2 linked regions of the Herpetosiphon gulosus genome follow. The protein of the gene in region 2 binds, or shares a complex with, the protein of the main gene of each other region. Links are inferred from orthologs where the notes say so. Each region holds a gene or a part of one and is shown on either strand. Other genes may lie near its edges.

What was found. Proteins that work in one complex are often made in the same cells at the same time.
Region 1: the proteins of holB (region 2) and dnaX are in contact, whole or in part, in a cryo-EM structure (PDB 8GIZ), measured with the Escherichia coli proteins. The link is inferred for Herpetosiphon gulosus from one-to-one orthologs.

The regions. Positions count from the first base shown.
Region 1 is NZ_BAABRU010000002.1:113,189-117,106, forward strand. What follows is about bases 905-3,838. They hold dnaX (DNA polymerase III subunit gamma/tau), read right to left. Parts: upstream 3,272-3,838; coding sequence 1,538-3,271; downstream 905-1,537. Other genes in these bases: recR (recombination mediator RecR), read right to left, coding at 905-1,078; ABEB26_RS02550 (YbaB/EbfC family nucleoid-associated protein), read right to left, coding at 1,149-1,457; ABEB26_RS02560 (hypothetical protein), read right to left, coding at 3,498-3,838. Also shown: ABEB26_RS02540 (roadblock/LC7 domain-containing protein), read right to left, coding at 18-380; more of recR, read right to left, coding at 464-904; more of ABEB26_RS02560, read right to left, coding at 3,839-3,918. UniProt on the Escherichia coli protein: Part of the beta sliding clamp loading complex, which hydrolyzes ATP to load the beta clamp onto primed DNA to form the DNA replication pre-initiation complex.
Region 2 is NZ_BAABRU010000005.1:111,554-116,049, forward strand. What follows is about bases 1,033-3,848. They hold holB (DNA polymerase III subunit delta'), read left to right. Parts: upstream 1,033-1,814; coding sequence 1,815-2,882; downstream 2,883-3,848. Other genes in these bases: ABEB26_RS08135 (GNAT family N-acetyltransferase), read right to left, coding at 1,033-1,746; ABEB26_RS08145 (phosphoenolpyruvate carboxykinase (GTP)), read left to right, coding at 3,451-3,848. Outside these bases: ABEB26_RS08130 (hypothetical protein), read right to left, coding at 75-605; more of ABEB26_RS08135, read right to left, coding at 880-1,032; more of ABEB26_RS08145, read left to right, coding at 3,849-4,496. UniProt on the Escherichia coli protein: Part of the beta sliding clamp loading complex, which hydrolyzes ATP to load the beta clamp onto primed DNA to form the DNA replication pre-initiation complex.

The DNA of each region.
Region 1 (3,918 bases), on a different replicon or contig from region 2:
TCGTAGGATTATGATGTTTACAGCGTATCTTGGAGCTTAACCACCAATTGTTTGAGCGCAAAGCGGGCGCGGCCAAGATTGCCACCGCCATTGACGGCCAACACAGCAAAGTAGCCGGGGATGATTTGCGATGCCAAGTAGGTGGCATTATCGGTCTCAACCGCGACATCACGGACCTGGCCAGCCTTTAAGCGCGAGGCGGCTCCCGCAGCGGCGGCAGCAAGGCCACCCAGCTCCACTTCAGCAATATCTTTGCTAAAGTTTGCATCAACATCGTTGAGGAGCATTTCAACGCCCAGCCCGTCTGTGCCCACGACTCCGGCCAATTTCACACCGGGTACGGTTTCAATCGCGCTGGCCAAAATGTCTTTCATCCCCATAGTGGCTCCTTATCAACAAACTGTGCAGTGAGTTCTGATGTTTGAGCTATCATACCACACCGCGCCCGCTCTGCAAGGCAGGCTTACATTTCGCGACGACCTTGCAATGCTCGCCCCAAGGTTACTTCATCGGCATATTCGAGATCGCTGCCCATCGGCAAGCCCCGCGCCAAGCGCGTTACCCGAATGCCCAAGGGGATAATCTCGCGTGCCAGATAGGCCGCCGTTGCATCGCCCTCAAGATTGGGATTGGTCGAGAGAATCACTTCTTCGATTGGCTCAACCCGCAAGCGAGCCAACAACTCACGAATGCGCAAATCTTCAGGATTGATACCTTCGACTGGCGAGATTGCCCCGTGCAGCACATGATACAGCCCTTTGAATTCACCCGTGCGCTCTAATGCCACCACATCGAGCGGCTCCTCGACCACACAGACTTGGCGCTCATTGCGATTGGCATTCGTGCAAATTGGGCAAGGGTCTTCGACGGTAATGTTAAAGCAGCGATTACAAAAGATCGTGCTATCTTTCATGGCCATAATGGCGTTGGCCAAGCGCTCAGATTGCTCACGTTTAGCGCGGAGCAGGTAAAAAACCAGGCGCGAGGCCGATTTTGGCCCAATTCCAGGCAAGCGATTAAATTCATCGATTAGTTTTGCGACTGGTTCTGGTGTAATCGTATCGTACCCAAATGCCACAATACACGCTCCACAGTTAAGTTAAAACAGGGCGGTCGCACGACCACCCTGAGTCGGGGTAAACAGTCGTTTAGAATAAGCCAGGAATATTCAAGCCGCCAGTGAGTGGCCCCATTTTGGCGTTTGAAAGCTCTTCGGCCTTCTTTGAGGCATCGTTAATTGCCAGCATCAGCAAGTCTTGCAGCATTTCAATTTCGTTGGGGTCAACCGCTTCTGGAGCGATAACGATGCTGAGAATTTCGCGGTGGCCGTTCATCTTAACTTCGATTACGCCGCCGCCAGCGCTGCCTTCGACCAAGGTTTTGCCCAAATCTTCTTGAGCTTGCATCAACTTCTTTTGCATTTGTTGCAATTGATTGAGCATTTTGCGATCCATTATGAAACTCCTTTGTTGAATAGTGCTAGCCTAAAGCAGTGCAAGTATAAGAAATTCAATCTAAATGTCAAAGTAGGCTTGGTTCAGCTGCCATCCTCTTGTACCCCGACAATGCGGGCATCGAAAATATTGCGGGCAGCCTTGACCACATGATCTTTCATGATCTCTTCGCGCTGGCGACGAGCATCACGGGCACGATTTTGCTGATCGCGGTTGGCTTCTTCGCCACGTACAAAAATCTGTCGATTCACGGCTTTGGCCAGTAAATCTTCGATCAAACGCCGTTGGGTTTGGTCGTCGAGTTGTTTGGTATGAAATGGCGAAGGCGTGCCGATCAGCAAGGTATTATCTTCGAGCGCCAATGGTTCGCAGCTTTTGAGCACCGCTTGCAAGCGCGGATTGTAGGGCTTGAGATCTTCGATCACTTGCAACCAAACCGCCTCAACCTCAGCCAGCAAAATTTCCGATTCAGCCAAGACGATATGTTGCTCGGCTTCGGGCATTGGTTGGACTGCTACGGCGGCAACTGGCACTGGGATTGGTTCAACAACTGGTGGTGGTTGCTCAACAATTGTTGGCTCAGCTTGGCGCGGAGCAACAACATTTGGTGCTGGGGTTTGACGTTGAACTGGCGCTGGCTCGGCTGGGCGTGGTGCAACGGCTGGAGTCGGGCGTGGTGCTGGAGCCACCGTACCACGAACTGGGCTGGGTGCTGTCACCGCCACTGGTACTGGCACAACCAAGGCTTCAACGACCGCCATTTCCAAGGGCAATTGACCATAGGGCGTGGTACGCAATTGATGATCGAGGCTGCTGAAAATTTTGAGCCAAGCCAAAATCGCCGCCAAGGCAAGCTGTTGGCTATGGCTTTGCATCGTAGCCAAAACGTCGTGACCAACATCAAGCAAATCGGCGGCTCCACCCGATTTAAGCAACATCAGGCCTCGTAAATAGCTCACCACATCGCGGGTAAACTGACGTAAATCAGCGCCTTGATCGGCAATCGTGTTGATCACGCTTAATGCTGCGGCTACATCTTCGGCGGCAAAGGCGGCTACCAAGGTTTCCACCTCGTGAGAGGCAGTTGCCCCCAGTAAACTTTGCACCCGACTCAAGGGAATTTGCGGTTCGCCATAGCCCATCAACTGGTCGAGAATGCTCATGGCATCGCGCATCGAGCCAGTTGCCGCCCGTGCCACCGCCTCAGCCACGCCAGGCTCAAGGAAAACGCCTTCTTCGCCAGCGACCCATTCGAGGTGGGCAATCGTGTTGGCGATCGTATGACGATTGAACACAAAGCGCTGACAGCGTGAAAGAATCGTCGCTGGCACTTTATGAAATTCAGTTGTTGCTAAAATAAACATAGCATGGTCGGGTGGTTCTTCGAGGGTTTTGAGCAACGCATTGAAGGCAGCGGTGCTCAACATATGCACTTCGTCAATCACATAAACTTTTTTGCGAAATTGGGTTGGGCGAAATTGGACTTTTTCGATGATTTCGCGGGCATCATCAACGCTGGTATGCGAGGCAGCGTCCATCTCAATCACGTCAACAGCGCGACCCTCGGCTATTGCGCGACAGGTGCTGCACTCGCCACAAGGCCGCAAACGCGGATCGTTTTGCTCACAATTGACCGCCTTGGAAAGAATCCGTGCGGCACTGGTTTTGCCAACCCCGCGCGGCCCAGTAAATAAATAGGCATGGCCAATGCGATTGGCGGCAATGGCATTGCGCAAGGCTTGCACAATATGGCTTTGGCCCACCAAATCATCGAAGGTCTGCGACCGCCATTTTCGATATAACGCTTGCGACGACATCTATACTCAACCCTTTTGAAACATCAGTCTCAATTATAGCATGCTCACCGATTAGAACATAGCGCATCGAACAAAGAACATAGCGATCAGAGACTGGATTGAATCCACGAATTGCACGAATTCCACGAACTATATTCCGATAGCCAATAGCCTTATCCTCTCAACCCCCTAATATCTGAATCCTGACCCATATGTTCTATGCGCTTTGTTCTATGTTCTTTACCAATCAAGGAAAGGCACTGGCCATGGTCACCAAACTGCCCAATAAAATCAGCAATAACGCCACGATATAGCCCAGCACGGCCAGATTGAAGGCCAAACCTCGGCCAACTTGATACCACCGATACTGGTGTTGGGCTTTAGCAGCACGTTGAGTCCATTGCAAAATCTGGGGAATTTGGGGCATGGCTTGCGCAAAAAGCTGTTTGACTGCTAGCTCGGGTTGCGATACATCGACTTGGACTGAACCTAAGTGATGTTCTTCAACATATTCGCCTGGAGCCAACCACTCGCCAGTTTTGGCATCGCCAACGAAGCGGTTGCGATAGCGCACCGCTCGGCAAAACAAACGAAATTCAATCGTATTGGCGTTAATCGCAATCACAAATGTGCCGATTAATGGCCTTAGCGCAAAAACTTTGGTGGTG
Region 2 (4,496 bases):
GTGGGAGAGGAGTTGGGGGTGAGGGAACGTTAAAACCTACCCTTGTAAGCTGATCTCGATGGGGTATTGGATATTTAGGCCGACCAACCCCAGCCAACTCCATCGGGCTTGGCCGCAGCCGTAGGTAGCGTGCGGGTCAAACGCCAAACTTGGCGTGTGGTTGGATCACGAATTTGAAAAAGTGCTTGAGTTTCAGTCTGATCGATCAACAAATATTCGAGGTTTAAATTGGATGGCGGCGTATTGAGCCAATGCGTAATCTCTTGGATATAGCGTTGGGGCTGCTGTTTAAAAAATTGATCACCCTCGCTAAACCCAAGGGTTACCGCAGTTTGATCAAGCTCCATCATAATTGCACTATTGAGCATGTCGGCAATTTCGTTGGCAGTGCTTTCCTCACGATTCGTTCGAATACACACATATTCGGCCAAATCGAACGGCTCGCTGTGTTGTTCAAGAGGGTGCAATGGAAACGTAGCCAAGGGGAATCCAAGTTGATCAGGGTGGAGGGGTTCCGAGACGGCAGTACATGGTTGCGAATCCGTCGCAGCGATCACCAGCCAGTGGTCGCGGGTCGGATGATGTAACAACATACGTCGTTGCATAAAGACTCCTCTACGCATCGTTGAGAAAGGAGAATCAAAGTATACAGCATATTTCTCGAAATGCGTACTCTATTATAGCCCAAGTTGTAAAAATAATTAATACACTGTTATGTATATAGCCTGATAGATTAAAATCGTTTTAGTTATGGGTAAGGGTTTTGCTTCAGCGCCAATTGATATACGATTCATTGAATTTAATAGCAAGAATTGGCGCTTAAATAAGAAAATAGCGTGTTATTGCACGCTATTTTCAAATATTCATTTCAGTATTTGATTATTGTGTTACTACATCACGGCGTAAGCTAATCATTTCGTGTAATAAAGTGAAACCAGCGCGTTCATATACTTTAAGCGCACTTGGATTATCATGATCGACGACTAATTCCAGCTCTTGAATTGTTTCTACACTGAAAATCCATGCTAAACAATACTGCATAATCTTGATTGCAATTCCTCGGCCACGCGCAGCAGGCGTTACGCCCACAAATTCAATGCCAGCTTCGGCAAACTCTGGTTGGCGTTCGGCATAAATGTAGCCAAGTAATTGCTCAGTATCACGCACAATAAAAACTTGGCGATCATGATTGATCCGTTCGAGAATTTGACTACCGCTGTAGTAGGTTTGGGGAAATAGTTGATCATGCAATTCGCAGAAGGCCGCATGTAATTCGGCGGGCAATATCTCAACATCACTAGCAGTTACATGTTCAGTTAATTGTGAACGTTTGTAACTTAAAATTGCATGGGTATTGCGCTGGTAAAATTGCTGGTGAGCAGCCCAATCACGCACAAATTGATTTTGCAAATTGCAAAAAATATCGATCATGGTGACATGCGCTTGGAGTTCTGGCAATAATTCGGCTAGGAGCGCATCGGCTAGCTCAAAGCGATGTTCGTCTAAGGCAATTGGCCCCCACAAAAAAGCGCGGCCTGTATCGGAAATTTGCTCCAAGCCAATCAAGCCGATTAACTGATCAGCTTCGAAGGCCAAGGCAAACTGCTGCTCGATGGGAAATTCAAGCTCACGCCATGTTTGAGCGATTTGATCAGCTTGTGGGCCGGCAAACCCCAAATGGGTGCTAGGGTCGTGTTGAAATTGGGCCATAAAGGCGGCGGCTTGGTCAATTTGTGTTGCTTGCATGCGGCTAATCGTTGGCATCTATTTACCTCACATTCAGTTATTTGGTACTGAGTTATTTTCTTGGTATCATGGCTCAAATAGATCAATCGTTGGATGGATTGGAGCGTACAGCGGTGGGAGCATGGAATATCATCGGAAATGAGTGGGCGGTCGAATTATTGCGCTTGGCAATTGCCCGTAATTCAGCTAGCCATGCCTATTTGCTGACCGGATTGCCGAATATTGGCAAATCAACCCTCGCCCTACATATGGCTCAAGCGCTCAACTGTGAAGCCAACAATAGTGATGTTTGTGGCAACTGTCGCGCTTGCAAGCGGATTGCTAAGGGTAATTTCCCCGATGTGCGGATTGTGGGCTTAGCTGAACAGGCCGCCCAACAAAAAGCTAGCGAAAGCATCAAAACTCGTTTGGGCATCGATACCGTGCGCGAATGGCAGGCTGATATTGCGCTGCGACCTTACGAAGGGCGACGGCGGGTATTTATTATGCATGATGCCGAAACCATGACCGAACAAGCCGCCAATGCCTTGCTCAAAACCCTCGAAGAACCACCACCATTTGCCACCTTGATTTTGGTGGCTAATAGTGCTGGCGATTTGTTGCCAACGATCACCTCGCGTTGTCATGTGCTCAAATTGCGCCCAGTGCCACGCCAACAAGTGACCCAAGCATTAATCGAACGCTGGCAGATTGCTCCCGATGATGCGGCGATTGTGGCCGCATGGAGTGCAGGCCGGATCGGCTGGGCCGCCACGGTGGCTCAATCGCCCGACCTATTGCAAGCTCGCGCCGAGCAACTTGAGAGTTTGATTGAGTTGCCAAGCAAGCCGTTGCTTGAGCGTTTCAAATGGGCCGAAAGCTGGAGCAAGGCCAATCGCGAGCGTGATGAGCTGTTTGCGATGCTCGAATTGTGGCAAGTTTGGTGGCGCGATGTGCTACTGACCGCCGCTGGCACTCAGCAAGGCCTGATTAATATCGATCGAATCGAAGATTTACAGGCGTTGGCGCGTTTGCCATTAGCTGCGATTCATAAAACACTCAAGGGCATTAATGATGCAGTCACCCAAATTCGCGAGAATGTTAGCCCGCAATTGGCCCTAGAGGGCGTGTTGCTCAATTTGGCTGGGGCGAAGTAGGAACGTTGGGGATCGGTTGTTGGGGGTTGGGGATGAGGTTGATGTTAAACCGCGAAGAACGCGAAGATCGCGAAGCTGGGGCTATAGGCTATAGATGTAATGGTTCATTGGGTTAATAATTAATTATACCGTGCCCTCACCCCCAGCCCCTCTCCCACGGCGGCGGGCGAGGGGAGCACGCCTGGAGCGGTTCCCCCTCGCCTCGCGTGCGGGCGAGGGGGTCAGGGGGTGAGGGCATGCTGGCCGTTGTTCATGCGATAAACCATTACATATAGGCTATAGATGGACGACCCTGGAATTATCAAGCATCGTTCCGATAGCCTAGCGCCTTCAGCCTTTAGCCATTAATCCTCTGCGCCGCTGCGTTAAAACCTGCACTCATTCCTGACCCCTAATCTTCTCGCTCTTCATCCTTCATCCCTCGGCTTTGTTGTCATCCCTCTGCCTTAAGTTGTGAAGTTTTTCCTTAAGTTTAGACGTGGGCTGGTATTCTATAGACAGGTTCGCGATGGCGTGCAGGGGGTTCACAGAAAACCCGACATCGCGAAGCATTGGAGGAATCAGTATTATGAACGCACCAGCCTATGTACGCAATCAAGAACTCAAACGTTGGGTCGAAGAAATGGTTGCCTTGTGCAAGCCCGACGATGTGTATTGGTGTGATGGTTCTGACGAAGAATATGCATTGATGTGTGGGCGCTTGGTTGAGTCTGGAACCTTCGTTCCATTGAATCCCGAATTACGCCCCAATAGTTACTTAGCTCGTTCAAATCCTTCCGACGTGGCTCGGGTCGAAGATCGAACCTTTATTTGTAGCTTGAGCAAAGGCGATGCAGGCCCAACCAATAACTGGATGCATCCCAAGGAAATGAAGGAAAAACTGAACGGCTTGTTCGATGGCTCAATGCGTGGTCGCACCATGTACGTCGTTCCATTCAGCATGGGACCACTTGGCTCGCCAATCGCCCACATTGGGGTTGAATTGACCGACTCGCCCTATGTTGTGGTCAATATGAAGATTATGACCCGCATGAGCAGTGATGTCTATGCGGTGCTGGGCGAAACAGGTCACTTTATTCCTTGTTTGCACTCGGTTGGTGCACCACTGCAACCAGGCCAAGCCGATGTTTCGTGGCCGTGTAACGAAAAAGAAAAATATATCGTGCACTTCCCCGAAGAACGCTCGATTTGGTCGTATGGTAGTGGTTATGGTGGCAATGCCTTGCTTGGCAAGAAATGCTTCGCCCTGCGGATTGCCTCGAATATGGCTCGCGACGAAGGCTGGTTGGCCGAACATATGTTGGTACTTGGGGTTGAATCGCCAGTTGGTGAAAAAACTTATGTGGCTGCTGCCTTCCCAAGTGCTTGTGGCAAAACCAACTTTGCAATGCTGATTCCACCAACCGCAATGGATGGTTGGAAGGTAACCACGGTCGGCGATGATATTGCTTGGATTAAACCTGGCAAAGATGGCAAATTGTATGCAATCAATCCAGAAAGCGGCTACTTTGGCGTAGCTCCAGGCACGTCTGAGGAAACCAATCCAAACGCCATGGCCGCCTTGAGCAAAAATACAATCTTTACCAACGTTGCGCTCACGCCTGAAGGTGATAT